One region of the Marinobacter sp. H13 genome, then DNA from elsewhere that is predicted to be linked to it. Evidence: predicted binding sites of a transcription regulator. Region 1 holds the regulator's gene; each other region holds the start of a gene.

Evidence for each region. Region 1 encodes sigma-54, which starts transcription at its own class of promoters, with help from an activator protein. Its sites were predicted from a motif close to ANTGGCATNNANNTTGCTNT; they were not measured.
Region 2: the regulator sigma-54 is predicted to act here: its motif matches at 4,303-4,322, upstream of AC5JQH_RS00690 (PEP-CTERM sorting domain-containing protein).
Region 3: the regulator sigma-54 is predicted to act here: its motif matches at 3,184-3,203, upstream of AC5JQH_RS16660 (sigma 54-interacting transcriptional regulator).
Region 4: the regulator sigma-54 is predicted to act here: its motif matches at 3,750-3,769, upstream of AC5JQH_RS02630 (flagellar hook-length control protein FliK).

Annotation. Positions count from the first base shown of each region.
Region 1 covers NZ_JCACRU010000001.1:722,969-730,752, forward strand. The annotation lists gene AC5JQH_RS03380 (KpsF/GutQ family sugar-phosphate isomerase) at 1-280, shown strand, start outside; gene AC5JQH_RS03385 (KdsC family phosphatase) at 303-851, shown strand; gene lptC (LPS export ABC transporter periplasmic protein LptC) at 848-1,432, shown strand; gene lptA (lipopolysaccharide transport periplasmic protein LptA) at 1,416-1,970, shown strand; gene lptB (LPS export ABC transporter ATP-binding protein) at 1,948-2,673, shown strand; gene AC5JQH_RS03405 (RNA polymerase factor sigma-54) at 2,825-4,351, shown strand; gene hpf (ribosome hibernation promoting factor) at 4,453-4,761, shown strand; gene ptsN (PTS IIA-like nitrogen regulatory protein PtsN) at 4,849-5,319, shown strand; gene rapZ (RNase adapter RapZ) at 5,348-6,232, shown strand; gene AC5JQH_RS03425 (HPr family phosphocarrier protein) at 6,240-6,509, shown strand; gene mgtE (magnesium transporter) at 6,519-7,784, shown strand, end outside.
Region 2 covers NZ_JCACRU010000001.1:147,866-155,649, reverse strand. The annotation lists gene AC5JQH_RS00710 (oligosaccharide flippase family protein) at 1-415, opposite strand, end outside; gene AC5JQH_RS00705 (right-handed parallel beta-helix repeat-containing protein) at 480-1,571, shown strand; partial or broken gene AC5JQH_RS00700 (PEP-CTERM sorting domain-containing protein) at 1,677-1,763, opposite strand; gene AC5JQH_RS00695 (glycosyltransferase) at 2,405-3,472, opposite strand; gene AC5JQH_RS00690 (PEP-CTERM sorting domain-containing protein) at 3,650-4,249, opposite strand; gene AC5JQH_RS00685 (exosortase/archaeosortase family protein) at 4,416-5,849, opposite strand; gene AC5JQH_RS00680 (DUF4114 domain-containing protein) at 5,967-6,734, opposite strand; cyclic di-GMP riboswitch class I at 6,776-6,858, opposite strand; gene AC5JQH_RS00675 (tetratricopeptide repeat protein) at 7,051-7,784, opposite strand, start outside.
Region 3 covers NZ_JCACRU010000001.1:3,566,105-3,573,888, forward strand. The annotation lists gene AC5JQH_RS16655 (sodium-dependent transporter) at 1-1,250, shown strand, start outside; gene AC5JQH_RS16660 (sigma 54-interacting transcriptional regulator) at 1,237-3,153, opposite strand; gene AC5JQH_RS16665 (ABC transporter substrate-binding protein) at 3,467-4,888, shown strand; gene ntrB (nitrate ABC transporter permease) at 4,891-5,718, shown strand; gene AC5JQH_RS16675 (ABC transporter ATP-binding protein) at 5,774-6,688, shown strand; gene cynS (cyanase) at 6,716-7,159, shown strand; gene AC5JQH_RS16685 (ACT domain-containing protein) at 7,613-7,784, opposite strand, start outside.
Region 4 covers NZ_JCACRU010000001.1:556,422-564,205, forward strand. The annotation lists gene fliO (flagellar biosynthetic protein FliO) at 1-281, opposite strand, end outside; gene fliN (flagellar motor switch protein FliN) at 283-765, opposite strand; gene fliM (flagellar motor switch protein FliM) at 758-1,756, opposite strand; gene AC5JQH_RS02625 (flagellar basal body-associated FliL family protein) at 1,793-2,302, opposite strand; gene AC5JQH_RS02630 (flagellar hook-length control protein FliK) at 2,468-3,658, opposite strand; gene AC5JQH_RS02635 (Hpt domain-containing protein) at 3,812-4,159, opposite strand; gene AC5JQH_RS02640 (PP2C family protein-serine/threonine phosphatase) at 4,152-5,909, opposite strand; gene AC5JQH_RS02645 (STAS domain-containing protein) at 5,934-6,239, opposite strand; gene fliJ (flagellar export protein FliJ) at 6,362-6,805, opposite strand; gene fliI (flagellar protein export ATPase FliI) at 6,805-7,784, opposite strand, start outside.

The DNA.
Region 1 (7,784 bases):
CGGTATGACCACCGTCGTCAATGATAAAGGCACTCTTACCGGAATATTTACGGACGGTGACCTTCGACGGACTCTGGATCGATCGGTGGACATTCACAATACGCCCATCAACGAGGTCATGACCCGGCATGGTAAAACGATCCAGGCCGATCATCTGGCGGCGGAAGCGCTGAACATAATGGAGGAGATGAAGATCAACGCCCTCCCCGTTACCGACGACCAGGGTGGTCTGATTGGCGCCATCAATATGCACGACCTGCTGCGTGCCGGCGTTATCTAGGGGCTATGAGGAGCTGTTTGATATGAAGCACCAATGGCCGGATTCGCTGTTGGCAAAGGCCGTAAAGATCCGCCTGATCGCACTGGATGTCGACGGCATCATGAGCGACGGTAAACTTTATTTCAGCGCCACTGGTGATGAGCTCAAGGCTTTTAACATTCTGGATGGCCTGGGTTTGAAACAACTGATGGCAGCCGGGATTACCGTGGCCGTGATCACCGGACGAAAGTCCCCCCTGACCGAGAAGCGCATGCGGGATCTTGGCATTCCCCACCTGATGCAGGGGCGAGAGGACAAGAAGGTAGCCCTTCAGGAACTGGTCAGCACCATGGATATCAGCCCCGAGGCCATCGCATACATGGGGGACGATCTGCCAGATCTCCCGGCACTGAGGTTCGCCGGACTGGGCATCACCGTGCCCAACGGTTACTGGCTGGTGCAGCAGCATGCCGACTACTGCACCATTGCCCGGGGCGGCGAAGGGGCGGTCCGCGAAGCCTGCGACTTGCTGCTGACGGCCCATGGCAGGCTTGACGCAGCACTTGCCCCCTATCTGGAGCCCGAGGCATGAACTGGCTGCTGGACAGACCCTGGCTGCGAGCACTGGCACTGGCTGCTACCGTGGTGGCAGCCGTATTCCTGCTCTGGCGCAGCGATGAACCCCCTGTGATTGATGACGAGGCAGCGGCCCTACGGGGAGACGCCGAACCAGACGGTTTCGTGGTGAATGGTCAGTACACCTCCTTCGATGAAGCGGGCAATCTCAAGATCCGGTTTTCCAGCCCCCGCATTGAGCAGTTCGAGGAAGGCAACCTGGCCACCATGGAATCTCCCCGGGCCGAGCTGTACGGGGACCAGGAGGCCCTGCCGTGGATTGTCGAGGCCGACAATGGCAGCCTGCTGCAAAACCAGAATCTGGTGTACCTGACGGACAATGTCCGGGTTCAGCGCACAATTGGCGAACGGGAGGCCACCCTGACAACATCAAGCCTGACCCTGGATAACGACCGGGGCATGGTCTATACAGACGCACCCGTAGAAATACGTGATGTTACCGGCATAACCCGGGCCACGGGCATGAAAGCGTGGATAGACGAACGAATTCTGGAACTGAACTCCCAGGTGGAAGGACTCTATGAAACCGGAAACTAACCGATACCGGCGCCTGATGGCTGCCCTGCTAACGGTCGTGATGATCGGCCCGGCGGCTGCATTTGACCTTGATTCTGACACTCCTATCAAGGTCACCGCAGATACCGCCCGCCTGGATGACGGCCAGGGCATTGCCACCTACACCGGCGCTGTGGAACTTGAGCAGGGCAATACCCGCCTGACTGCCGAGCGGGTCGTCCTGTACCGGACCGAGGACGGCCTGAGCCGGATCGAAGCCTCTGGTACGCCCGCTATATACCGTCAACCGGCGCGCGAGGGGGAAGGCGAAACCGATGCCCGTGCCCTGAACATTACCTGGTCTGCCACCGACAGCCAGCTGACCTTTGAACGGGAAGCAGTCATCGAGCAGAATGGCAACCTGTTCCGGGGTGATGTCATTCATTATGATACCGTCGGCCGGGTTGTCACCGCTGAGGGCGGCGCAGACACCGGCGAGGGCAGCGGCCGGGTAGAGATGGTGATTCAGCCACGCAGTACAGACAGACAGGGATCCGATGGCAGTTCTGAGAGCCAGTAACCTGGCAAAGAGTTACAAACAGAAAAAAGTGGTGATCGACGTTTCCCTGGAAATCCGCAGTGGGGAAATTGTCGGGCTGCTTGGTCCCAACGGTGCCGGGAAAACCACCTGCTTCTATATGATCGTTGGGCTGGTTCCTGCCGATCACGGGCGGATAACGATCGACAGCCGGGATATTACGCCGCTGCCGATGCACGGTCGGGCCCGCCAGGGCATCGGCTACCTGCCACAGGAAGCCTCGGTTTTCCGCAAACTGTCTGTGCGCGACAACATCATGGCGATCCTCGAGACGCGGCAGGGCCTGAGCAAGGCAGACCGGCAGAAAAAGCTCGAGGAGCTGCTGGAGGAATTCCACATCACCCATATCCGGGACAGCGTTGGTATGGCCCTGTCCGGTGGTGAGCGGCGACGGGTGGAAATTGCCCGGGCCCTGGCCATGGAGCCGGCTTTCATCCTGCTGGATGAGCCCTTCGCCGGCGTTGACCCTATATCCGTCAGCGACATCAAACACATTATCCGGCATCTGCGGGACAAAGGGATTGGCGTGCTGATCACCGACCATAACGTGCGCGAGACTCTCGATATCTGCGAGAACGCGTACATTGTTTCCGGCGGGCACATCATCGCCTCCGGCAATGCCGATGCGATCCTGGCCAATCAACAGGTCAAGGAAGTCTACCTCGGGGACGAATTCAGGCTATGACAGTGAATGGCTCATTGTTTTGATGATCTGTAGCAAGTAAACTCGGCAAAGAACTTGCTAGGGTAAAGAAAAACCGCGGCAAGTAACCGGCATATAAAGATTTTTTCAAGACCTATGACACAAAGCGCTGATGAGTGACGGATCCTGAACCATGGTTATGAAAGCCTCCTTACAGTTAAAGCTGGGTCAGAGCCTGACCATGACGCCCCAGCTGCAACAGGCGATCCGGCTTCTCCAGCTCTCCACTCTCGACCTCCAGCAGGAAATCCAGCAGGCACTGGAATCCAACCCCATGCTGGAGACCTCCGAGGACGATGACCAGACCGACGCAGCCAGCGAAAACGACGAGCGCGAGGCCAACGCCACCGAGTCCGCCGCTGAAGCTGCCCCGGAACCGGCCAGCGACTGGGATGAATCCGAGAACGGCCCGGACTGGTCCTCGGAGAACGAGATTCCTGACAACATTCCGGACGATCTGCCGGTTGATACCGCCTGGGACGACATCTACCAGTCCGCACCAGCGCCGGCAGCCCGCAACGACGACGAAAACGATCACGATTTCGAAACCCGTAATTCCCCGACCGAAACGCTTCAGGATCACCTGGAATGGCAGCTCAATCTGACGCCCCTCAGTGAACGGGACCAGGCCATTGCCCATGCCCTGATGGATGCAGTGGACGAACGGGGCTATATCACCAGCCCGCTGGAGGAAATCCACGCCGGACTGCTGGATGAGAACGATGAAGACCCCCTTGAACTGGATGAAGTGGAAGCCGTGCTTCACCGCCTGCAACACTTTGATCCGCCCGGCGTGTTTGCCCGGGACCTACAGGAATGCCTGCTGATCCAGCTCAACCAGCTGCCGCCGGAAACACCCTGGCTGGCCCAGGCACGCCTTGTAATTACCCATTACATCAACCTGCTGGGCAACCGCGATTACGCCCAGTTGCTGCGCCGCAGCCGCCTGAAAGAAGACCAGTTGCGGGATGTCCTGGCGCTGATCACCGGCCTGAATCCGCGGCCGGGCGATGTCATTGACCGGGCCGAACCCGATTATGTGATTCCGGACGTGATCGTTCGCAAACACAATGGCCGCTGGCGTGTTGAGCTGAATCCTGAAATTGCACCGCGCATCCGGGTCAATGCCAGCTATGCTTCACTTATAAGGCGTGCGGACAGCAGCGCAGACAACACCTACCTGCGCGACCAGTTGCAGGAGGCCAAGTGGTTCATCAAGAGCCTGCAGAGCCGCAATGAGACCTTGCTGAAAGTCGCGACCCGTATTGTCGAGCACCAGCAGGGATTCCTGGATCACGGTGAAGAAGCCATGAAACCGTTGATTCTTTCAGACATCGCCCAGGCGGTAGAGATGCATGAATCGACCATTTCACGGGTAACCACCCAGAAATACATGCATACCCCCCGTGGCATTTTCGAGCTGAAGTACTTCTTCTCCAGCCATGTCAGCACTGACGAGGGTGGAGAATGCTCCTCCACGGCCATACGCGCGATGATCAAGAAGCTGATTGCGGCGGAAACGCCCAAAAAGCCGTTGAGCGACAGCAAAATTGCAGCCATGCTAGGGGAACAGGGTATCAAGGTTGCGCGACGCACCGTTGCCAAGTACCGGGAGGCCATGCACATTCCGCCGTCCAACGAGCGCAAGCGGCTGGTCTGAATACCCGGGGGCCGGGACGCAACACCGTATTCGCCGGCGCATAATGCGCCAGCACCCAGACCGGCTCCCGGGAGCCGGCACGATGACAACAGGAGACGCCTATGCAACTCAATATTTCAGGCCATCACGTAGAACTGACTCCCGCACTGAAGGATTATGTTTCAGAGAAGTTCGAGAAGCTCGAGCGTCACTTTGACCACATCAGTAACTGCCAGGTGACCCTGGAAGTGGAAAAGGTGCGCCAGATTGCGGAAGCCACGTTGCATGTGGTTGGTGGTGAGATTCACGCAAAGGCAGAAAATGAGGATATGTACGCAGCCATCGATGCCCTGATCGACAAGCTTGACCGTCAGATCCTCAAGCACAAGGAAAAGAATGTAGACCGGATGCACGGAAACGGCTCTCGCTAACTGACTGTTTTCATGCAATTCATCTAATCGAGCTGCGACATGAGTAACGTGTCGCAGCCTTTTTTTTAACGGAAACGCAGTCGATCCATGAGCGACACATCCCTGACCATAGAGAACATTCTTGCTCCGGAGCTCACCCTCTGCAGGGTAGCTGCGTCCAGCAAGAAACGGGCCCTGGAGTTTATTGCCGAGCAGATAAACCATCAGGACAACACGCTCAGCGAGACCCAGCTCTTCAACAACCTGATTTCCCGCGAGCGCCTGGGCAGCACCGGCATTGGCCAGGGAATCGCCATTCCCCACTGCCGTCTGGAAGGACTTGATCACGTGGTGGGCGTGCTGATGACGCTGGAAGAAAGCGTCGAATTCGATGCTATCGACAATCAGCCGGTGGATCTGATTTTCGCCCTGATCGTCCCGAAGGAAGCAACGAGCGAACACCTGGAGCTGCTCAGCCAACTGGCTGAAAAGTTCAATGAGCGGTCGTTCTGTGATCGCCTCCGGCAATCCGAGGACGCCAGCACGCTGTACCAGCGCATGACCGCCTCAGGCGGCTGATATTCACTGCAGTGGAGGTAAGGTGGTCATGAAGCTGATTATCGTCAGTGGCAGGTCCGGTTCGGGCAAGAGTACCGCACTTCATGTGCTGGAGGACCTCGGGTTTTATTGCATCGACAATCTTCCTATTGGCCTGCTCTTCCCCCTCACACGGGAAGCCGCCAGCCAGACCAGGCCTGGTCGACTGGGCAAGATGGCCGTCAGTATCGATGCGCGGAACCTTTCCGGCGAGCTGGCCAATTTCGAGGAGATCTACCGGCGCCTCCAGGAAACCGGGGTTACCGTTGAAATCATCTTCCTGGACGCCGACGAGCAGTCGCTTCTGCAGCGTTTTCACGCCACCCGCAGAAAGCATCCGTTGAGTGACGACAGGACCTCTCTCCGGGAAGCCATTACCAGCGAGAAGAAACTGCTGGAGCCCCTCTCCAAGCTTTCCGATCTTTACGTAAATACCACCGGCATGTCCATGTACGAGCTGCGGGACATGGTCAAGCAGCGCGTGGTCGGTCGAAAAGATCAGGAACTGGCTCTCCTGTTTCAGTCATTCGGCTTCAAACACGGCGTGCCGCTGGATTCCGACTACGTTTTCGATGTCCGCTGCCTGCCCAACCCCTACTGGGATACCAGCCTCCGCAAGTATGTCGGGACGGATCAGCCGGTTATCGAGTTTCTGGAAAAAGAACCGGCAAGCCGGAAGATGATCGAGGACCTGAAATCATTTCTGGATACCTGGCTGCCCTCCTTTGCAGACAGTAACCGCAGCTATATGACCATTTCCATTGGCTGTACCGGCGGCCAGCACCGGTCGGTGTATGTGTGCGAGCAGTTGGGTGAGTACTTCCGGCAACGGTACAGCAATGTGCAAGTGCGGCACACCGAGCTGCCACACCTGCAGACCCGGGAAGAGATCTGATCAAGCCATGATTCGCCGCCCCATTACCATCATCAACAAACTGGGCCTGCATGCGCGCGCCACTGCGAAGCTGGTCAACACGGCATCGGAATACGACAGCAGCGTGCGTATCAGCGGCAAAGGCCGGGATGTGGACGCGAAGAACATCATGCAGGTGATGATGCTGGCCGCCAGCAAAGGAACCGATGTGGAGCTCATTGCCGACGGACCGGATGAGGAACAGGCCATCGAAGCATTGGTGGAACTGATTAACGACTATTTCGGTGAGGGTGAGTAAAATAAACACATGACCGATATTCTGGAAAAAAGCCAGGCCCGCCAGCGTCTTCGTTCCCTGAGCGAAGCGCTGGACAGTGGCGCACTGAAGCAGGTTGCCCGCATCCTGAACGGTGGCCTGAGCCCCAGTGATATTGCCCATTTGCTGGAGTCCTCACCGCCCCGGCAGCGGGCCCTGCTGTGGAACCTGGTGGACAAAGACCTCGAAGGCGAGGTTCTCCAGTATCTCAGTGATGATATCCGAGGCTACTTCCTGAGCCAGCTGAACGCTCAGGAACTGGCGGACATCATCGAGGATTTCGAGTCAGACGACCTGGCCGACCTGCTGCAGCAGCTGCCGGATACGGTCATCCAGGAAGTCCTGGAGACCATGGACGAGCAGGACCGGCAACGGGTGGAGGAAGTTCTCTCCTATCCGGAGGACACCGCCGGCGGTCTGATGAACACGGACACCATTACGGTGCGCCCGGACATCAGTATCGATGTTGTGCTCCGCTACCTTCGCAGGCACCGCACCCTGCCACCCATGACCGACAGCCTGATCGTGGTCAGCCGCCGGGACGATTTCATTGGCATGCTGCCCATCACGAAAATGCTGGTCTCCAACCCCGCCTCCACCGTGCGGGAAGTCATGGATACCGACATCGAGCCCATTCCCGTGAGCCTCTCCGACACCAAGGTAGCGACATTGTTTGAACGCTACGACCTGATCTCGGCGCCGGTGGTAAACGAGGAGGGCCGCCTGCTGGGTCGGATCACCATCGATGACGTGGTTGACGTTATCCGGGAGGATGCGGACCACTCACTGATGAGTATGGCGGGTCTGGACGAAGACGAGGACACCTTTGCGCCGGTGTGGAAAACCACCCGTCGCCGTGCCGTCTGGCTGGGCATCAACCTGATTACGGCACTGACCGCCTCCGCCGTCATCGGGCTATTTGAAGACACGATCGCCAAAGTGGTGGCGCTCGCAGTGCTGATGCCAATTGTTGCCAGTATGGGCGGCATTGCTGGTAGTCAGACGCTTACACTGGTGATTCGCGGTATGGCCGTGGGGCAGATCAGCGGCGCCAACGTAGGCTGGCTGCTGAACCGGGAATTTCTGTCAGGGATACTGAACGGCCTGCTCTGGGCCGCCGTGGTGGCGGGTGCAGCCATGCTCTGGTTCCAGGATGTGATGATCGGCGCGATCATTGCTGCCGCGCTGGTGATCAATCTTGTCGCCGCAGCGCTGGTTGGCACGGTTCTGCCACTGTTTCTCAAATCTCGCAATATT
Region 2 (7,784 bases), 580 kb from region 1:
CCAAAAGCATCATACCCGGCGTTTTGAAAGCCCGAATTGGAAGTGCGAGGGCTGCTACGGCGAGGGCGGCGGTTAACTCCGGAGTTTCAAAGAAATTGGCCATCAATGGAGCGCACAATATTACGACGATTGCCATAGCAGTTTTGATCGAAATATCCATGCTCCATGCTGTGTTCAGGTCGTCGTCTTCGACGTGGTCTTTCTGGATAATGTACTGCTGGTTGCCGGTTTCTACCAACAGCTCAAAAAACTGCAGGGCAATCGTGACTAGGGCGACGATGCCGAAGTGTTCTGGCGTTAATAAGCGGGCAAGAATGAGTGTGCTGATAATGCCCAGAGAGCGCTGTACTACCTGGATGGCCAGCAGAAAAAAGGAACTTTTTAAGACGCGGCCGCTGGTGCTGGTGTCTTGCACAGACTAATCTCGAATAAGAAGAGAGAATGAGTATTTAAGCAACGAAAGCTTAGCACAGGCTTGTGTGTCAGCGGTGAATAAGGAAATGGTTAAACATTGGCTGGTTTGTATTTCTTTGGTTTTGTTACTTCCACCGAGTGCTTTGGGAATAGAATGCGCATCTGCTTCCATCCCCGAGCAGCCCTCTGGTACGGAAATAAGGGTTGAAAGCGTCAATGAACTTCAACGTGCGGTGCGTTCGGCACAGCCAGGCAGCGTTATACTGCTTGCGCCAGGAGGATACAAGCTAACGGCGACTGCTGCAGTAGGCACCGACGATATAACTATACGTGGTGATGGCGATACGTACATTGATGTGTTCATCATGGGCGCGGGTATGAATAACCCGGATTATGGCGGCGCCCCTCATGGCATCTGGACAAATGCTTCCGGCCTCACTGTTCAGAACCTTACCATTCGTGACTTTTATCAGCATGGTATTGTGTTAAACCCCGGCGCCGAATCACCGACCTTTCAGAATATCCGGATAGTGGATACCGGTAAGCAGTTAATCAAAGCGAATCCATCTGGCTTTGGGGATGGCGTTGATGGGGGCCTTGTTGAGCATTCTGTTCTCGCTTATACCGAGGGGCCTCCTATGATCGACCGGGGAGGTGGCACTGGCTATACCAATGGCGTGGATGTCCATGCCGGTGCCAACTGGGTTATTCGGAACAATCACTTTGAAAACTTCCATGCGCCGGATCATGCGGATCATCTTTGGGCGCCAGTTGTTTTAATGTGGAACGGTGCGCGCGATACCGTTGTGGAGAACAACACTTTCATGAATGTCGACCGGGCCATCGCGTTTGGTTTGCTTGACCGGCCTATGGATCATTCTGGTGGAGTCATTCGGAATAACCGGATTGATTATGCCGAGGGACTTTACAGTGCCCAAAGGCGACGGGGATCCGATGGGGCGATTATTGTTTGGAGTTCGCCAGGCACCATCGTAGAGGGTAATGAGGTGTTTACCAGAGGAAACCTGAATCGCTCTATTGAATTCCGGTTCGATACCATTGGGGCCAGTGCCATCAATAATACGGTGGACGCGCCGATTGGTACCCGCGATGGCGGGAGTTACGAAGGTTCCGGCAATCGGTTGATCAGGGAATAGCGGCTAACAGAACTTTTGAGACTTTAGAGCAGGGGTTTTTAAGCTGGGTGGCTGACAGGCCAGTTACTTCGGGCAACCGGCCTGCTTGATCAAAAAAGGAACTGCTTACGATGCATTTTTTCTTCTCGCAAAACCCAGGCCGGCCAAGCCGAGACCAAGCAACGTCAGGGAAGCGGGCTCAGGCACGTTGACTGGTGCTGAGAAGTTTGAAATTTTTGTTACAGCTGAACCAAAGATTGAGTCTGTCGCTCTGGCGCGAAACCCGAATACGTCACCGGTGGTTACGGCAAATGTTGCAGTGCCAGACTGAGTGGAATAACTCCCATTTTGTGTAAGTTGCGTAAATGACCCATTCAGTAGCCATCCAAAAGGATCATAAGAAGAGCCCCAGGAGTCATATGTTTTATACAACCAATCGAAAGTTACTAAACCATCCCCTAACGCACTGATCGTGAAATCTGTGTCGGATGCGCCGCCGCCCGAGTTACTGCTGATCTGAAGGATTGATGAGGGGGCGCCTGTGGTATCGATTGCTCCACCATTCAGCGATTGGTTCCAATTCGAAACGTCATACCCGCCTGTAAAATCGTTGATCAACCCTGCGTTAACAGAACTTGCAAAAAACACAAGAGACAAACAAAGAAAGATATTTTTCATTACTTTATTCCTTATTACTGAGATGGGCTTCATTGCACGGCTATGGCCATACAAGACATGTGCCAAGTCAGTAACCTTTTGTTTTAAATTGATAAATACGGGAGGACGTAATGAAAAATAAGAAAGCGTAAAATTTCCCGACGTATATTGTAAGCTTTGCTTTACGAAATGCCGAATCATTCGTAGCAGTGTTCGTACTGTTCCACCATCTGTTTGGCCGAAAATCGTTCCTCAAAACGCCTTCTAGCGTGTTGCGACATTCTGGAAAGTGCGTCTGGGTTTTGCAGCAGTTCCTGGATCGTCCCGGTAAATGTGGGAAGGTCGTCACTCTCAACCAGTGTTCCTGTTTCGCCATCTGCGACGATTTCGGGAGTTCCGCCAACACGAGTGGCGACTGTCGGAATTCCCAGGCTCATGGCTTCCAGAAGTGTCATGGATGTGCCTTCGGTAAAAGAGGGCAGCAGGAATATATCCATCTGGCTCAGGTAGTCGGCGGGTTTTGATTGAAAGCCTGTAAAAATAACTGACTCCCCCAGGTTTAATTCAGCTGCAAGCTTTTCCAGGTTGTCGCGTTCCGGGCCGTCGCCCACCAGGAGCAGCCTTACAGGGACGTCTTGATCGAGCAGAGTTCGCGTCGCCTTCAGCATCAGTGCCTGGTTTTTCACCGCGTCCAGTCGGGCAACGGTACCAATAACCGTTTCTTCTGCTTTTATTCCCAACTGATCTTTCAATGCAGAGCGTTTTTTCTCGGTAACTTCTAGTGGTGCAATGCCGTTATAGATCACGCTGATTCTGTCTCTGGGGAAGTATTCGTATTCCACCAGAGCGTCGCGCGTCGCGGAGGAGATTGCGACAAGTTTGTGGGAGGTGCGGGCTATGAAAGGATTGATGAACCTTGCTTTTTTTCGGTGGTGGTCCGGATGAAAGCGACCGTGCTCTGTGAAGACCACCTTTGCTCCCGTGCCCCAGTGCGCAAACCAGCCATAGGCGTAAGGTGAGTATTGGTGGCAATGGACAATATCGAATTTCCCGGATTTGATCAGATGCCTCAGCCAGAGAATGGTCTTTAGATCAAAGCCGGAGGCTCGTTGGCGCGCGTGGTGTTTTATACCGCACTCGGTTTCCAGTGCCTGGCCAATATCGCCAACTTCCCCATCAATACAGGCAATTTCGTTGTGGAACCGGTCTTTGTCCAGGTTGGTGACTAATTGCCGGATGACTTGTTCGGTGCCGCCGAAGCCCATGTTGAAGGTGACATGGAGAATGCGAACGGGTGTTTTCGTTATTTCCATGGGGTAGGAGCCGATAATTTTGGGGTCGTGAGGCCTGAGTATATCGGGTTCTTGTTCACACAGTGAATGATGTCTGGAACAAAGAAAAGCCAGCTATCTAGCTGGCTTTCGTTGGTAACTGGGCTGAAATCAGGAGAGCTTTTTGCGGCGAACTGCCACAAGGCTCAGAATGCCCAGGCCAAACAGGGCCAGAGTACCCGGTTCTGGCACGAGCGATACGTTGTCCAGCATGATGCCAATGTTGTCGCCACCGCGATGTTCGAAAATGAGCTTGCTGGTGGTCTGGCTGGTCAGGGTGATATCGCGCACGATGGTCTGCCAGGGATCGTTTGCAGACAAAGTGAAAGTTTCGCTCAGGAACCCGTCCAGACCAACGACTACGGAGTCGCTGGTGCTGTTTCTTTGATTACCGGAAATATCAAAGCTCAGCGTGTAGGTGCCTGGGTCCAGTGTCAGCGAAATGCTTTCGAGAGTGCCGGCGTTTCGATTGGAGCCATCCAGGTCCACACACTTACCAGTGCCACCGGCACAGGTAAGGCCCCATTTATTCGGGGTGGAAATAAGATCGACAGTGCCATCGGTGACGTCCCAATTCTGGAAGTCATCATAGTTCGTTTGCGATCCGCCGTTCGGAAGCTCCGAGTCAAAATCGTCTTGAAAAATTACGCCTGCGTTGACAGACAGACTGAAAAGTGTGGCGGAGAGGAGTGCGGCTAACCGTTTATACATCATATTGGTACTTCCCAAATTAAACCAATGCGTTAATGCAGCCTACGTTTTAATCAGCAGGATTGGTGCCAATAATTAAGCATTTGATTTAATGAGCTTTTATCGTTGGTAGGTTAGGAGAGTGTAAAGAAAGTCGACGGGAATTCTGATCCATGTGTCAATTAATTTACAGCTGGGCTTCCACCATGGTTTTGGTGCGCTCGAGTCGGGATAATTCGTCACTGCAATCCCTGTCTTTGCAGGGCACCTGAATGGTAACGAGAGCGAACCGGCTCTCACCGGACAGAGTGGCGGGGATCTGAAGAAGTTTGGCCTGGCGGTAGTTCAGGCTAGTTCTGCTTCCCACCTGATACCACTGGGCCATAATGACACGGTCCCGGGTGAGGATGTTTCGATAGAGCAAAACGCCCGGTGCAAGTCGCTCTTCTATTTGCCAGGAGGACTTGTCGAACATCTGCGGCAGGTAGGGCACAAGTTTTTCGTCGGATTTGGTTTTCTGGCTTTGGGCCAGAGATACCCAGCTATTCCTGGTGCTTAGAATCGTTTGGTCGAGCGCCGAAGGCAGGCTGATTGGCAATGGCAGCTCAGCGCTTGCCTGCCTTGGCTGGAAGCCTTCGAGTTGCAGTGTCCATGGTGATTCGTCGTAGGCACTGGTTTGTGCAAGCGTCAGTGCAGCCGGGCCCACGATTACTGCAACGATTATCGCCGACATGGCGACTTTGGTGATGTTCAGCCTAGTGGTTGTCGGCTGGTGGTTGGCCTTGTTTCTTTTACGAACGGGTGAAAAGTAAAGAGCCGGCAGAATGAAAGCCCCGAAAACAATCCAGCCCATGGTTTCGTGGTCGGTGAGCAGCTCGCTCTGCATGTTGGTCTCATAGGCGACAAACACCAGAATGGTAATCCGAACCCAGTTTGCAACCAATCCGATCAGCATGGCTACGATGACGGTGATCAACCAGCCTTTCCAGCGGTAATCATTGAGAATGGAGGTCATCATGGCCAGAAGGATGGAAATGGCAAAGTAGCGAATGCCGGAGCATCCATCGGCAATCAGGAGTCGCCCGTAGGGCAGTGTGATGCTGTTGCCCTCAATAAGCGCGGTCATCCCGAATAATCGGACCCAACTGCCCACAACAACACTGGCCAGTGATACCAGCGGCGGCACCAGGTCTGCCCAGAAGGGCAGTGAGAGTGACAGTAGGGCAACGTAGGGCAGAAAGCTAAGCGCTTTTTTCAAACCCAGCAATGTCCAGGAGACGGCCATTACACCTGCTGGCAGCATCAGGTAGGCGAGGGTATCAATACGCACCAACTCAAGCAGGAGCCACACGAGAGTAACCCCAATTAGCGCGATACCGCCGAGCAGGTGGTATGGTTTCAAGAGCAAGCCGCTTGTACCGCCTGCGGGCCTGGGCGGATGAATCATTAGCATGCCCAGGAAAATGACGGCGGTGGCAAGGCCATGAGCCAAAACCTGCTCGAACTCGAGCCAAATGGTGCCAAGCCTAAACCAGGTTGGATAGAAAAGTACGACGGCAACTGCTGAAACAACCAGAAAGGGGAGGGAATTGGGGAGGTTGTCGAATGTCTTCCTTAACATCATTTTTCCGCCGGACTACTTGGTCTTTGGAAGAATACCGTGATTGCTACTCCGGTAAAAGACAAATCAAAGCACGAAAAAAGCCAGCCGAAGCTGGCTTTTGGCACCCTATCGAAATCAGGCTCTCTGACGACGACGGGCTGCACCGAGGCCTGCAAGGCCGAGGCCGAGGAGGGCCAGGGTGCCCGGCTCTGGAACAGGGATTACAGATTCGACCATTACTACCAAGTCATTGAAGTCTTGATCGCCTCCAAGTACATCTTCCCAACCTAAGACAAACTCATTGTCTGTCCAGAGGCCTTCATCAAAGCCCTGTATTTGGATAGTGTCGGTATTGGTGCCCTGATAGGCAACCATCTGGTCGGCACCGTTCGTATTCAATGAGCTATCAGAATAAAAGACTGGGCCGTTGGCTGTGCCAAGGTAATAGCCGAAAACTCCGCTGCCGAAGTCAACATTTGAGTCAGCACCATTAATCCCAACAGAACCATCACTCAAGATGGCTACAGTTTTTTGGCTGTTAAAGCCCTGATTGAAGGAATCAGCGCCCGAAAAGATTTCCACGTAATTCATCGGGTTAAGGCGATCATAAATGCCGAACGTATTCGTGCCAGACTGACCAGCGATTTCCATAATGAATGTCGTTACACTGCCGCCAGTGGCGGTAATGTCCCAATAGCTATCCAATCCGTCATCCAACTGATCTGCATTTACGTCTACAGATGAGGCGCCTGGGGTTGGGCTTGGGGCGATTGTGATGTTATCGAGGACGCTCTGGAGCCCTGTACCTGCACCATCAGCGCCATCATTATTTACTACAACTGCACCAGCCGAAGCTGTCCAGGCGGACAAAGCAACTGCAGCAGCAATGAGTTTAAGTTTCATGGGTATTCTCCGGTTGTTTAGCTCTAAGTCCTTGTAGTGTGCTTTGCAACCAGGCTGTCTCTTATTGTTCTAGAGATCCTTGGCTTTCCGTCCCATCCTCGCGAATGGTTTGGCTTCCGACCGGGTACTACCCCGATCCTCACCCTAGAACAAGCGAGAAGCGTGCCATTAATCTATAGTTCTGAAATCCTTGAAAAAAATCCCGGTATTTAAATAAGGGCTGTAAAAAAATTCGACATTGAAACGAAGAAGGCCGGAGATACGGTAGTCTCCGGCCTCACTGTCTGGCTTGATTTGCGGGCTTTGTCGATCTTCTTTACATGGCCTGCTTAACGGTTTCGAGGTGAGCGCGGATTTCAGCGTTATCCGGAGCGAGAGCCACGGCCCTTTCAATCACTTCTTTCGCTTCGGCATGTTTGCCCGCGAGGTGCAGGATCCAGCCATAGGTATCCAGTACGGCCGCATTGTCGGGGGCAAGGTCCCGGGCGCGACCAGCCAGTTCCATGGCACGGGCAGAGTCATCTTCGCGCAACAGCCAGGCCAGGTTGTTCAGGGCAGCAATGTTGTTGGGTTGGCGGGAAATAACCTGCTCATAGTGGTTGGCGGCCACAATTTCCTGCTTGTTGGCCATCAGCCAATCTGCTCTAGCCATGTGGGCGGTACTGCTGTTTGGCGCAACACTGAGCCAACTGTCCGTCAGTTCGTCCTCTGCCTCGGGCGCTTCTGTTTTTGCCAGGCCAAGAAGAGAGGGCATCAGGCCGACATCCTGTGATGTCTGCCATTGCTCAAGAAGGTAGTTGAAGGCCGGCTTGTTACCTTCTTTTTGCCTGAGCAGTGCTGCACGCGAAAGAACCACGGGTCGCTCCGTGCCAAACGTGTCTTCAACGGCATCCAATGCATTCAGCGCCTCGTTCAATTTGCCTTCCATCTGGTAAATACCCACGGGGAGAAGCGCGTATCCCAGGTTTTCCGGCTCTAGGGCGATGGCTTCGGCGGCTTTTGCGCGGGCAGTGGCGTAATCCTCGTTGGCTGCTGCTGTCTGGGCCTCGG
Region 3 (7,784 bases), 2.8 Mb from region 1:
TGGGGCTTGGGAACCTGTGGCGGTTTCCGTACATGGTGGGGGAGAACGGTGGTGGCGCTTTTGTGGTGGCCTATCTGCTGGCGCTGATTGTCGTGGTTTTGCCCATCATGATTCTGGAAGTGTCTGCAGGACGTCTTTCCAAGGGCAGTACGGTTCAGACCTACCGGCAGGTGAACCGCTTCGGGGTTGTTTACGGGTGGTTTGTGGTGCTCATCACCATGGCCATTACCAGCTATTACCTGGTGATTACCGGCTGGACCCTGGGTTATGCGGTGGATGCCGCAACAGACAATCTCCGAGTGTTTGGCGACTTTACCGCCGGGTATAACTCGCTCTGGTATTTCTTCGCGGTGACCGTGCTGGGGGCAGTCATCCTGGCCAAGGATGTGACGGCCATTGAGCTGATGTCGAAGATCCTGATGCCGGTGTTGATCATTGTGATGATCGGTCTGGTGATTTTCGCCAGCCGCACACCCGGTTGGGAGCAGACCAAGGATTTCTTTTTCCAGGTGGACTGGAGCCGGCTGGCGGACGGCAAGCTTTGGGCGTTTGCGTTCGGGCAGGCGTTCTACACGCTGGCGATTGGTCAGGGCTACCTGGTGACCTATGGCAGTTTTATCCCCCGGCAGACCCACGTGCCCCGGGCCTGTCTGATCGTTGCAGGTACCGAGACCAGTGTGGCGCTGCTGGCGGGCTGGATGATCTTTCCGTTTGTGTTCAGTCTGGGTATGGAGCCTACGGAGGGCAGTCAGTTGGCGTTTGTGACCATGCCGCGGGTGTTTGAGGATATGGCTGGCGGCTATTGGGTCGGTACGCTGTTTTTCAGCCTGTTTTTTATGGCGGCGTTCAGTTCCAGCCTGGCTGGACTGAAGGTGATGATTGCGGCGGTGTCGGAAGAGTTTCGGCTCAGCAATGGCAAGGCTGTGAGTCTTGTCACTCTTGTCATGCTGGTGCTGGGCACGGCATCCGCGCTGAGCTTTACGCCCCTGCAATGGAACATTGCGGGGGAGCCGGTGCTGGATGTGATCGACCGGGTGGCCGGCGGTAATGTGATCATCTTCTCCGGGGTGTTGGGGGCCGCCATGTTCTGCTGGTTCATTCCGCCCGAGAAGATCCGGACGGTACTGGGCACCCAGAGCCGCTGGTGGGAATGGCGTATGTACCTGGTTGGTCGCTACCTGCCGCTGGTGATGCTGATCTGGATTGTGGTGACCTATGCCTTGAGCCAGGTGGGCATCACTCCGGCCTGACCTGGAACTCCCTGGCGTCGATCTTCAGCTTTTTCAGGCGCGAGGTCAGGGTGGTGGGTTTGATGCCCAGCATGGCCGCCGCGCCGTCATCGCCGAAGACCCGGCCACTGCTCATCATGAGGGCCCGGGCCAGATTCTGCTTCTCCAGGTCCCGCAACTCCTGTTCCGTCATCAATTCGCCGCTGTAATGTCTCGCCGGGGCCACTTCTGCCGGGGTGGTTCGGGCAGCGGATTCTGGCCCTGGCAGGTCCAGATCCAGCCGACCGTCTGAGGTGATTACCTGGCGCTCGATCACGTTCTCCAGCTCCCGCACGTTGCCGGGCCAGTGGTAGGCTTTCAGGGTTTCAACGTCACGCTCTTTCAGGGCCAACTGCGGTCTGTTGAACTTCTGGCAGGCCCGGTTCAGAAACTCCTGGGCGAGGATGGGGATGTCCTCCAGGCGCCGGCGCAACGGCACCGACTCGATGGGGAACACGTTCAGGCGGAAATAGAGATCTTCCCGGAAAGTTTTCTCCTGGACTTCCGATTTCAGGTCCCGGTTGGTGGCGGCAATCACACGAACATCCACCGCCCGGGTGTTGTTTTCGCCCACACGCTCGAATTGCTGGTCCTGCAGCACCCGGAGCAGCTTGCCCTGGAGTTCAAGGGGGATTTCGCCCACTTCGTCCAGGAACAGGGTGCCGCCGTCGGCCAGTTCGAATCGGCCCACGCGATCGCTGACGGCGCCGGTGAAGGCACCTTTGATGTGGCCGAAGAACTCGCTCTCGAACAGATCCTTGGGGATGGCCGCACAGTTCACCCGAATCAGGGGCCGGTCCCGTCGGCTGCTGGACTGGTGGATGGCGCGGGCAATCAGCTCCTTGCCCGTGCCGGATTCGCCGGTGATCAGCACGTTGGCATCGGTGGGCGCCACCATACCGATCCGGCGCACGATGGCTTTGATGGCCTCGCTCTGGCCGAAGATTTCGTGGAAGTGGTACTCGGCGCTAAGTTCTTCCTGCAGATAGGCGTTCTCCATTTCCAGCCGGTGCTTGAGGGTCTCCACTTCCTCCAGCGCTTTCTGCAGTTCTTGCTGGGCTTCCTGGCGGGCGGAGATATCCCGGAAAACCACCACTGCACCCACCGGATGCCCGTTGTCCAGGATCGGTGTGCTGGTGTATTCCACCGGGAAACCGCTGCCGTCCTTGCGCCAGAACCAGTCCTCGCCAACCCGCTTCACACTGGCATCGCGGAAGGCGGCGTATATCGGGCAGTCCTTGAGCGGGTACAGGCTGCCATCGGCATGGGAGTGGTGCACCACGCGGTGCAGAACCCGACCCATGAGTTCGTCAATTCGCCACCCCAGCATGCGCTCGGCGGCAGGGTTTGCGAAGGTGCCGCGCCCCTCGGCATCCACCCCGTAGATGCCTTCCCCGACAGCATGAAGAATCAGCTGGTTTTCCCGCTCCATGTCCTTGAACAGCTCTTCCACCCGCCGCCATTCAAGCAGGCCGCCCCGGTGGTAGTGGTTGGCATCGTGGCGCTCCCGAAGGGTTCGCAGCTGGCGTCGGTCCCTCAACAACAGCAGCACATTCTGGGTTTCCGCCTCGCCGACCCTGGATGAGGAGATTTCCAGTTCCACGGTGTGGCCGTCCCGGTGCTGGAGAAAGAAATCCCGGCTCCAGCCGTGGCTGCGAAACAGGGTTTCCTCAGTGAATGCAATCAGTTGGGGCCGCTGGTCGGTGAACAGGTGGGTGCATGGCGTTCCGACGAGAGATTGCCGGTCGGTGCCGATCATCCGGCCCATGGCACTGTTGGCGGACAGAATCAGATCCCGGCCCGCGTCTACCAGCAGGGCCGCTTCTGGTAGGTGGTCAATCCAGCTGCCGGTTATTTCAGGGTGAATGATGGCTTCGGTATTCATGGCGATTTCCTGAGTCAGTCCCCGAAGGAGGAAACAAACCCTGTGCCAACTACGAAAAATCGCAGTCCTGGCTACGAAAAATCGTGAAATACGAAATGTCGTAGCTCTCCTGTTTTCAGGCTTCGCATGCCTAATGATTTAAAAACAATGGGTTAAAAAAATAGCCGGACTTGGCACAAACCCTGCGATAGCTCTCTCAGAACGCGGAGCCGACCCGACCATTTTCAGCCTCGGGCCCGAGCCGCACCTTTGTTGCACCGTGAGAGTGCAGAAATAACCCAAAACTTAGGTCCCAAACCCAGGAGAGTGCGCCATGACCACGAAAAGCCTTGGAAACCCGTTTGACGGTGACAAGTCCCTGATTCACGCAAAGACCTGCGGCTGCCCGGAGTGCAAACCCGGCGACAGCACCCCGTCCATTTCCCTCGATCTCAAGCCCTCTGCCGGCCAGCAGGCAGTTGCTGACGAGCATCTGGATTCAGAAGCGATGATGGATCGCGCCATCGAGGGCGCGGTGGTGCGCTCGGTGTTTGGTCACAACGAACACAGCCGGCGTGCCTTCATGAAAATGATGGGCGCTGGTACCGCAGCGGCGGTTCTGGGCAGCGTGTTCCCGATGGAGAAGGCGAAGGCCGCGGTAAAGGAATCCCTGGGCAAGCTTGAGAAGACCAAGCTGAACGTTGGCTTTGTACCGATCACCTGTGCCACGCCCATCATCATGGCTCACCCCATGGGCTTTTATGAGCGCTATGGCCTGGATGTGACCGTTACCAAGACCGCAGGTTGGGCGGTGGCCCGGGACAAGTCCCTGGCTGGCGAATACGACGCCTCACATATGCTTACTCCCATGCCCCTGGCGATGACCATGGGCGCGGGCTCCACACCGGAGCCGTTCATCATGCCGGCCGTTGAGAACATCAATGGCCAGGCCATCGTGCTGCACGTCGACCACAAGGACAAGCGCGACCCGAAACAGTGGAAAGGCTTCAAGTTTGGCGTGCCGTTCGAGTACTCCATGCACAACTTCCTGCTGCGTTACTACCTGGCCGAGAACGGTATCGACCCGGACAAAGATGTGCAGATCCGTGTGGTCCCGCCACCCGAGATGGTTGCCAACCTCCGCGCCGGTAACCTGGATGGCTACTTGTCACCGGATCCGTTCAACCAGCGTGCTGTTTGGGAGAAGGTGGGCTTCATCCACATGCTGACCAAGGACATCTGGGAAGGCCACCCGTGCTGCGCCTTTGCCTGCAGCAAGCAGTTCGCGACCCAGAACCCGAACACCTACGGCGCCCTGTTGCGCGCCATCATCGACGCGACGCAGTACTCCAACAATCCGGATAACCGTAAGGAAATCTCCGAAGCCATCGCGCCAAAGAACTATCTGAACCAGCCGGTTCCGGTGATTCAGCAGGTGCTGACCGGCTACTACGCCGATGGCCTTGGCGAGGTAAAAGACGTGCCGGACCGCATCGACTTCGACCCGTTCCCGTGGCACTCCATGGGCGTGTGGATCCTCACCCAGATGAAGCGCTGGGGTTATATCGAGGGTGATGTGGACTACAAAGGCATTGCCGAGCAGGTCTACCTGGCGAGCGAGACCGGCAAGATCATGGAAGAACTGGGTTACACCGCTCCGGACAAGACCTACAAGACCCACACCATCATGGGCAAGACGTTCGATTCTGATCGTGCCGAAGAATACGCACGCAGCTTCGACATCGGGAGGGTGTAACCATGGCTTCCCTGAACGTCCGGGCAGCACTGCTGTCGGTGTCGTTCCTGATTCTGGCCCTGGGGCTCTGGGAAATGGCAACCCAGCCCCCGGAGGCCCAGACAGGACTGACCGAATACGAAATGCTGATGGGTGGTGTGGAGCAGGAATCCCGGGTGCCGCCACCCTCGGCGGTGATCAAGCTGGCCTGGGCGGAGTTGTCCGATCCGTTCTATGACGCCGGCGCCAACGACAAGGGCATCGGCATCCAGCTGGCCTATTCGGTGTACCGGGTATTGACCGGCTACCTGGCGGCCATGGCCATTGCGCTGCCCGTCGGGTTCCTGATCGGCATGTCGCCGCTGATGTACAAGGCCCTGAACCCTTACATCCAGGTGCTGCGGCCAATTTCGCCGCTGGCCTGGATGCCCCTGGCCCTGTTCATCATCCAGGACTCCGATGCCTCAGCGATCTTTGTGATCTTCATCTGCTCGATCTGGCCAATGCTTCTGAACACCGCCTTTGGTGTGGCGAACGTGAGGCAGGACTGGGTCAACGTGGCCCGCACCCACGAACTCGGCCCACTGCGCACCGCCATTACGGTGATCCTGCCGGCCGCAGCACCCACCATTCTGACCGGCATGCGGATCTCGATTGGCATTGCCTGGCTGGTCATCGTGGCCGCGGAAATGCTCGTGGGCGGCACCGGCATTGGCTACTACGTTTGGAACGAATGGAACAACCTGGATCTGGCCAGTGTGATCTTCTCCATCCTGATGATCGGGGTGGTGGGCATGCTGCTCGACCTGGCCCTGGGCAAGGCCCAGAAACTGGTGGAATACAAAGAATGAGCGGTCCGGCACCGGTTTCCGGTGCCGGCCTCAACCCTCCGAATGGAGACCTGTTATGAGTAAATCATTCCTGGAAGTAGATGGCCTGTCCAAAGTCTATCCGGACGGCCAGGGCGGTGAGCTGACCGTCTTCGAGGATATCCGCTTTGCCCTGGAGAAAGGTGAGTTTGTTTGCATCATCGGCCACTCCGGTTGCGGCAAATCCACCATCCTGAACGTGTTGGCAGGCCTGGACGAAGCCAGCGCCGGCAACGTGGTGATGAACGGCAAGGAAATCAAAGGCCCAGGCCTTGAGCGCGGGGTTGTGTTCCAGAACTACAGCCTGCTGCCCTGGAAAACCACCCTGAACAACATCGTCTTCGCCGTGCGCGCCCGCTGGCCGGAGTGGTCCAAGGAAAAGGTGAAAGAGCACAGCGAACGCTACCTGAAGATGGTGGGCCTGGACCACGCCCTGAACCGCAAGCCGTCCCAGCTGTCCGGCGGTATGCGTCAGCGGGTGAGTATCGCCCGGGCCTTCGCCACCCAGCCGGAACTCCTGCTGCTGGACGAGCCTTTCGGCGCGCTGGATGCGCTCACCCGGGGTGTGATTCAGGACGAGCTGGTGAAAATCTGGGAAGAAACCCGCCAGACCGTGTTCATGATCACCCACGATGTGGACGAAGCCATTCTACTGTCTGACCGCATCTTCCTGATGTCGAACGGCCCCAACGCCCGCATCGCTGAGAGCGTGAAAGTGGACATTCCGCACCCGCGGGCCCGGGCCACCATCTTCCAGAACCCGGCCTACCACAAAACCCGGGACTACCTGGTGGACTTCCTGGTCAACCGAAGCGGCTCGGCTCTGCCGGAAAAAGACGGCACCCCGAAAATCGTCGAACCCGCCAAAGGCGTTGCCCAGTCCACGCCAGCGTCTGCCGACTCTGAAACCGAATCCGAATCTGAGACTGCCGCCCGTGCGGTGAATGCCTGACGTTAAAACCCAAGAGAGGAAACAGCCATGATGAACAAAGAACTGATGACCGCAAAAATCCTGGAAGCCAAAGTGTCCAAGGGAATGACCTGGGAAGCCATCGCCGAAACCATCGGCCTATCCCCGGTGTTCACCACCTCAGCGGCCCTGGGTATGAACAGCCTCACCGAAGACAAGGCCTTTGCCCTGTGCGAAGTCCTCGACCTGGACAAGCCGATAGCCGAAGCCCTGCAGGTCTGCCCCAAAAAAGCCTGGGACGGCGCCGTTCCGCAGGATCCGCTGATTTACCGTTTGTACGAAGTGGTGGGTGTCTACGGCGACACTATAAAAGAGCTCATCCATGAGAAGTTCGGCGACGGCATCATGAGTGCCATCGATTTCACCATGGACATCGAGAAGGAAGAGAATCCGAAGGGCGACCGTGTGGTCGTGACTATGAACGGGAAGTTCCTGCCTTACAAAGCCTGGTAAATCGGAAGAGCCCGCCTTTGTAGCCTGTTGGTTGAGGGGCGGGCCTGCGGGGTGGCAGGTGGATTTTTCTTGGAAAAAGAACTCGCTTCGCTCAGACACCTTTTTCCGGCGAAAAATCCACCTGCCACCCCGCGCCGACGTGCAACACGGGTTCACCGGTTTAAGGATTTTTGTGCTTTTGTAGGTTGGATTAGCCGCAGGCGTAATCCAACGGGTTTTGTCGGATTACGCTTCGCTAATCCTACGAAATATTCCCTTTAGAATTATCGCTGCTGCCCGTCGGTAGGGGGTGGGGGTATTTTTTCTGACAGGGAAAAGATGTCTGAGCGCAGCGAGTTGTTTTCCCCGAAGAAAAGATACCCCCACCCCCGTACCTGCCCGCCAAATCTCAGGCTACAGAAAGACCACGCCCGCCAAACCTCAGGCTAGGAAAGGACGATACCCCCCAAAGTCTCAGGCCGAACGAGACCGGGCCACAGATCCAGCCGCGAGGGCAACCTCGGCAACCGTATGAAGCTTCTCCAGTTGCGACTGCAACATGGCAATCGGCCGCGTGCCTTCCAGGGTGAGGGCGATGTTCAGATGCTCGCCGGCGGTTTCGACGGCCATGGTGGCAATCCGGAAC
Region 4 (7,784 bases), 170 kb from region 1:
TCAATCAGCGCGATACGCTCGCGAGCACCAATGGCCATCACCGACACCACCTTGATGGCGTTGTTGTTCATGCCGGTCATGCCGTTCATCCGGCGGATGATCCAGGCGCAGCCATAGATCACGGCAACCACGGCCACCAGACCCAGCCCCAGGCTGAGAATGGTTCCGAGGGTATCCGGGGCTCGCACCGGCGAATCAGGCGCAGCAGTCTTTGCCGTTTCCTGGGCAACAACCGGATTGATCACAAGCAGCGCCAGTGCCGCAGTCACTCTGGACCACATGTTACTTCTGCAACCGCTTGATACGTTCGCCCGGGCTGATCACATCGGTGAGACGGATGCCGAACTTTTCATTCACCATGACCACCTCGCCATGGGCGATCAGGGTACCGTTTACCAGCACGTCCAGCGGCTCGCCCGCCAGCCGGTCAAGCTCGATAACCGAGCCCTGGTTGAGCTGCAGCAGGTTCCTTATCGGAATCTCAGTGTTGCCCACTTCCATGGAAATGGTGACCGGAATATCGAGAATAACGTCGATATCCGGAGCCGGGCCTCCCCCTTTCGTGGGTTCGCTTCCGGTTTCAAACTCCTCCATGGGGGCAGCCTGAACATCATCCTCGGCCTCGCCGGCCTCAGCCATCGCAGCGGCCCACTCGTCCTCGCGTTCGCCCTCATCCCCGGACTCTTCCATGGCGGCTTCCCACTCGGCAGCCAGCTTTTCGTCTTCGCTGAGCTCCTGCTCGTCTTTCTTGTCGTCGTCAGCCATTGCGTCCCACCTTCAATTGTTTCTTTACCTTGGGCCTTGATGCCCGCTCATGAATCCGCAGTGCCAGTTTCCCGTCACGGGTCCCCAGAGTTGCCTTGTAAACGGGGATGTCGTTGGCGGTGACCGTCAAATGCTCGGGCACCTCCACCGGGATAATGTCACCGGCTTTCATCTTGGCGATGTCCCGCAACGAGATCCGACGGCGACAGACCGTCGTGTTGATCGGAACGTTGACCTCTTTGATGTCTTCCTGGAGCGCGTTCACCCAGCGCTCATCAACATCGTCAATATCACTCTGAACCCCGGCATCGAGCACGTCGCGGATGGGCTCGATCATGGAATAGGGCAAGGCAAAATGCAGCTCACCGCCGCCGCCGTCGAGTTCAATGTGGAAGGTGCTGACCACGACCACCTCACTGGGGCTGACGATGTTGGCCATGGCCGGGTTCACTTCTGAGCTCAGGTACTCGAAATCCACCTTGAGGACCGCGTGCCAGGCTTCCTTCATATCGTGGAACACCTGATCCAGAACCATCTGCACGATGCGGGTCTCGGTCGGGGTGAACTCGCGACCCTCGATCTTGGCGTGCCGCCCCTCCCCACCGAAGAAGTTGTCCACCAGTTTGAAGACCAGCTTGGCATCCAGCACGAACAGCGAAGTGCCGCGCAACGGGCGGACTTTGCACAGGTTCAGGCTGGTGGGCACGTACAGGGTGTGGATATACTCGCCGAATTTCATGATCTGGACGCCTCCGGTGGAGACATCGGCGTTGCGACGCATCAGGTTGAACAGGCTGATCCGGGTGTAACGGGCAAAGCGCTCGTTGATCATCTCCAGGGTCGGCATCCGGCCCCGAACGATGCGGTCCTGACTGGCAAGGTCGTAGTTCTTTATGCCGGTATCGTCAGTCTCTTCATAGGTATCAATGTCACCGTCATCCACCCCGTGGAGGAGGGCATCGATTTCATCCTGTGACAACAAGTCCTGCATACGTAGTCCTGCCCGTGAAGTACCTTGGCCCGTGCGCTATTGCACGACAAAATTTCTGAATAACACCCGTTTGATGGCGGGCTCGCCTTCCTGCTCCAGAACCTGATTCACCGTGGTCAGCATCCGCTCGGCCAGGCCACTGCGGCCCTCGGGCGTCTGCAGCTCGTTGAAGTTACTGCTACCAAGGACTGTCACCAGCTGGCTTCGAATGAGAGGCATGTGCAGCTTGGCAGCTTCAAGCGCCTGTGGATCGGTGGACTCCAGCGCCAGATAAGCCTGGGCGTAGCGTTGGCGACCCTCAGCCTGAACCGTGGTAACGATGGCTTTTTCCATCTGGTAGTAGCTGCTGGGAATAAAGGTTTCCTCTGCAACCTCGGTTGCGTCACCCTCTTCCTCCCCCATGCCCGGAAGACCGCCGCCCAGGAACCACAGGGTACCCACCACAGACAGCACAATGGCCAGGATCACCACCACAACCAGCATGATGATCAGTTTCAGTTTTCCCTTCTTGGCAGGAGCCGCTTCAGATTCGTTATTTTCAGCCATAATGTTCGCTTTGCCAGAAATCCGTCACGGGGAGCAATTTTCCGCGACTTTTCAGGATTGGATGCAAAGGGCGGGCCAGAACACCCAACCTTCCCGTTCAGAACAGCAGTTTAGCGTTGCCGGGAAGGATGGGCAAAGGAGATTGGAAGAGAATATCGAAGGGTATCAGGCGAAGATGTCTACTTCGCCTTTCCAGCTGAGATCAAGGCTGCCGGAGCTGATGCCTTCATCGTCCTGATCGCCAGCGACCAGCGATGCCGAACCGCCACCGGAGCCATTATCGTTTCCGGTGCCCTGCTCGCCGGTCTGCTGGCGAGGCGAATCGGAAACATCGAAGCCTGCCAACGACATTCCCTGCTCACCCAGCATATCCCTGAGCCGGTGGGAATGCAGTTCAAGCTGGTCACGGACCACGGGATTGGCCGAATGGACCGTAATACTCGCCTGCTCGTTCTGCACCCGGACCTTGACCTCCATGGGGCCCATGTCCGGTGGTGTCAGGTGGATTTCGGCAACCGACATGTTACGGGCAGTCAGCCAGCTGAGCTTGCCCACCAGTTTGTCGCCCCACTCTGCATGGCCTACCGGCACATCAATGGACGTAGCATAACCTCGTAATGGCGCAGCGTTCTCGGCCGTCAGTTTTGCTGCCCCATTGGCATTATTGGCCGCTTGCTGGGACACCAGATCCATGGCGGACTGGAAGCGGCCAGAATTGATCAACGAGCCGGAATCCGCATTGCGGCCGGAGTCGGTGAGCACTGAGGCCTTCATGACATCTGTCAGTGTCGCATCGCCGGAAACACCGCCGGATCCGGACTGAGCTTTCTGACCCGAGGCCCCTGTGAGAAGGCCACTGAACAATCCGGCAACGGAATTCGCTTGGCCCGAAACACCGTTGGCTGCATTGACGCCGACTCCCGGCATTGTAGCTGACATGGCGGACTCACCGGCACCTCCGGCTTTTGGATTCAGCCAGGACTGCAACTCGACAAAGGTAAGGGGAAGCGCCGTCGGCTCTGATTTGCCATCACCTGCTACAGCGGCCCAGTCCGCGTCCCGTGATTCAGCATCCGTGGCAGCGTCGGCTTTTTCGCCACCCTTTGGATCAGCGTTCGCGTTTGCTTCCGTTTTCGTCTCTGAAGAAGTGTCCTGGGTCGCCCGGGATTCATCGGCAGATCTGGCCTCAGCGTTCCGATCCGCCCTCTGGCGATCGAGCCGCTTTTGCTCAGCCTGGGAGACAGAGTCGAAATCGCTTTTCCTGTCAGCCGGATCTCGGCTGGCTCCGGATTTTGACGGGCCGGGATCTTGTTGCGTCCCGGGCGCGGGGGTTTGGGGAAGAACCATCTGGGCCATGGCAACCTCTTGCCGCTTTTATCGCATTGTCGCCCTCACCTTGCCGGACCTGGCCGGTGCATGGGCGGTTAATCCACTCAATGCGAAGGACAAAGCAATTGTGATGCCAGCGCACACCTGCTTCGCCTGACAAACGGCCTGAATAGACCTGATTCACCCCACCATCAAGCCATCCAGGCCTGCGATTACCTGTTCGAATTCCCGGGCGATGTCATCCAGTAATCCCGAGGCATCGTCCAGCCGGGATTCCTTTCCTGCGATTTCCGCCCTCAGGCAGAGATCGCCAAGTCGTGGGGCGCCAATATTGATACAACTGCCCTTGAAGCTATGGGCCGTCTTGGCAAAGGCGTCACTATCGTCAGCCCTCAGGGCTTCTTGCAATCCCCGAATCCTGTCGCGGGAATCTGCAACATAGGTCTGTATCAGCACTTCGAATTCGTCCTCCATGACGTCTCGAAGCTCAGCCAGTGCCTCCTCGTCCAGGTGTGGTTTATCAGTCATCTCGATTCTCCGCTGTACGGGCGAACTGCCAATCGTAGACAATTTCAACATGATTGCCCTGTTCATGAAACCTGATGGTCTCCGCCAGACGTTTCAACAGCAGCAGGCCCCGCCCTGCATAGCGCCCGCTCATGGTTGGGGAATTACCGGGGGCCACGCTGGGATGATTGTGAAAATCAAACCCTTGGCCGCTGTCCTCACAGATAACACGAAGCCGACCTCCATCCGGTTTCAGGGAATGGTGCAGTGTGAACCGGATGTAGTGACCCTCCACGTTGGCCAGGCGCCGATTGCGCTCCGCGTAGTAGCGGCCAAAGCCCTCCGGTGAGTGCTTCCATTCTGACGGGAGTTCCAGAACACCGTGCTCCAGCGCGTTGTTGTAGAGTTCCGCCAGCAGGGTATAGATTTCGCCGCTCTTCCGTCGAAGACCCGGCACCTCCATACAGATATGAAGCAACAGAGGCAGGGGACTGAACTCTCCGAGGGTCCTTTCCCGGATTTCATAGCTGCAGCGCCATTCCGCCGGCCCGGCAAGAGCAGACGGTGCGGCACGATCTGGCAGGGTAGCCAGCCCCGCCTCGTCCATCATTTCCAGACAACAGAGCGTCAGGTCATCGCCATCCTCAAAGTTGCCGGTGAACCGGTGAACCGCGGACATCATGGCATCGAACGGATGGTCCCCATCGTCCAGCCGGTCAAGCGTGCCGGTAACGCCCTGCTCACCGAACACGTTGCCGGCGCTGTCGGCAGATTCCAGAAAGCCGTCGGTCATCATCAGCACTCTGTCGCCAGGGGCGGCACCAACCCTCTCGAAATCGGCATTGAACTGATCTGGTGCAAGGATACCGAGGGGAAGATGCCGCGATGGCAATGCCAGGAGTTCTCCGGTGGTCCGGATCAGCCAGCCATCCGGCAGACCGCCGTTCCAGATCTGCAACTGATTAAGTTTGAAATCCGCCTCAATCATGGCGCCACAGCAGAACATGCCCGTCGGCAGAATCCGTTTGAGTTTCTGGTTGATCTCGCGCAACACGTCCTGGCCGTTAAAACCCTTATTGGCCATGCCGTAGAAGATCTCGGCTACAGGCATGGCGCCGATGGCAGCCGGCAGACCATGGCCGGTGAAATCCCCCATGAAGATCAGCATCCCGCCCGCCGGCCGGGGCGAGGCAAACAACACATCACCATTGAAAATGGACAGGGGCGAAGCGTGATAACGAATATTGGAGGCATCCAGGCAGCCGGAATGAGCCACGTTATCGAAGACCCGTTTGGCGATTTCCTGCTCTTCGGTAAGTTGTCGGTTGCGCTCACGAATGAGATCCCGCTGATCCGAGAGGGCCCGGTGCATCAATCGCATTCGGTTGAAAGCCTTGATCTTGGCTTCAATGATGATCCGGTTATAGGGCTTTCCCAGGAAGTCATCGCCACCGGCCTCCAGACATCGGGCCAGGGCACCGGCTTCAGACAGGGAGGTCAGGAAAATCAGGGGGACCAGCCGTTCGCCAGCCAGGAGCTTGATCTGACGGGCCGCTTCCATGCCATCCATGACCGGCATCAGGGCGTCCAGCAGCACCAGATCCGGCGCCTCCCGCTGGAAAACAGAGACCGCGTCCAGTCCGTTTGCCACATCAAGGACTTCGTGCCCCAGTCGCTTCAGCAGTGTTTTGAGGATCAGGCGATCGCTGTCTGAATCGTCAGCGATCAGTATTCTCAGGGGACGGCTATGTTCTGCAACGGAATCATCCATGAGTACTCCGGCAGTCCGCGAGCATCAGCGGATATTGAAAAGTTGCTCGAAATTGGAGATTGAAAGGATACGACGGACATCGTTATTGCAGTTTTCGATGACGATTCCGGCACTGTCACCTCCGGCATAATCACGGAGTAACAACAGCATTCCCAGCGCCGAGCTATCGAGGTAGGTGGTGTCAGACAGATCCACAATGTAATTCCGGATGTGCGGATCACCGTGCTCGTAAGCATCACGGAACGCCTGATGGGTGCTGAAGTCGAAACGCCCCTCTATCCTGATAACAAGAGTCTGACCGTCATCATCGCGGCGCGTCTGGATCGGCATTCCAAAACCTCCCGGGCTATCAAGAGCAGCATTTGACCGGCGTGTACTACCAGCCCTACATCCGGTAAGGATAGCTGAGTGGTCTGATTTTGCATCTGTATTTGCTTGATGCGGAGCAAGATTCAGCGTCGACGTTGGTTAAAAGCCCGCCCCGCGGCCTCATCCGAAAGCTTCTGTTCCCGGAGATCCTGCTCCCTCTGCTCCTGCTGGCGGCAGGTTTCTATGTATTTTTCCATGCCACGCCGGCGCTCCCAGGCGTGCTGCCATTCCTTTTTGCGCGCCTCGAAGACCTTTTCCGCCTGCTCCAGCTGCGTCTGTTGCTGCCGGATTACCTGATCCAGTTGCGCAATAAAGGCCTGCCACGCCTGGAGCCTGGACACCTGCACAATCCCCTGTTGGCTGTTGCGAATCTGATCCCGGTACTCCTGCTGGTAGCGATTCAGGTTCTGGACCTGTTCGCGCTGCTGCTCCGCCAGCTTCCTGGCCTCTCCCATTCGCTCCAGGGCTTCCTGCTCCTTGCGCTCCTCCAGGGAAAGAACCACTTCCAGACGCCGGGAACGCAGCATCAGGCATCACCTCCGCCGCCAGCTGCCGGATTCGGCACGGCCGACTTACGCCGATCGGGGGATCGACGCTCTGGCACCACCGCCAGCAACTGGTCAACACTTTCCTTCAGTGGTGCACTCTCATTCAGGCCCTGCTGCAGGAACTGGCGCATATTACCGATGTGAGTGATGGCAAAATCGGTCTCGGGATCGGAACCCTTCACGTAAGCGCCGACAGAGATCAGATCCCGGGCCTGCTGGTACCGTGAGTACACCTGCTTGAATCGCTGGGCCCTGGAAAAATGTTCGGTCTCGGTTACCTGCGGCATCACCCGGCTGATCGACGCTTCCACATCAATGGCGGGGTAGTGTCCCTCTTCGGCAAGCCGGCGGGAGAGTACGATGTGGCCATCCAGAATCGCCCGGGCAGCGTCTGCAATCGGATCCTGCTGGTCATCGCCTTCGGTCAGTACGGTGTAGAACGCCGTGATAGAACCACCTCCGGGGCGACCATTGCCGGTTCGCTCCACCAACTGGGGCAGTTTGGCAAATACCGAGGGCGGGTAGCCTTTGGTCGCCGGCGGCTCACCCACGGCCAGGGCAATTTCCCGCTGGGCCTGGGCGTAACGGGTCAGGGAATCCATCAACAGGAGCACGCGTTTGCCCTGATCCCGGTAATACTCGGCAATCCGGGTGGTCAGCATGGCGGCGCGCAACCGCATCAGTGGCGAATCGTCCGCGGGCGCGGCCACCACCACCGAGCGGGAAAGGCCCTCTTCGCCCAGGATGTCTTCGATAAACTCCTTTACCTCGCGGCCCCGCTCACCAATCAGGCCCACCACGGTGATGTCGGCATCGGTAAAGCGGGTCATCATGCCCAGCAACATACTCTTGCCCACGCCACTGCCGGCAAACAGACCCAGGCGCTGCCCCTGGCCGACGGTCATCAACGCATTGATCGCCCGTATACCCACATCCATCGACTGCCGCACCGGGGCGC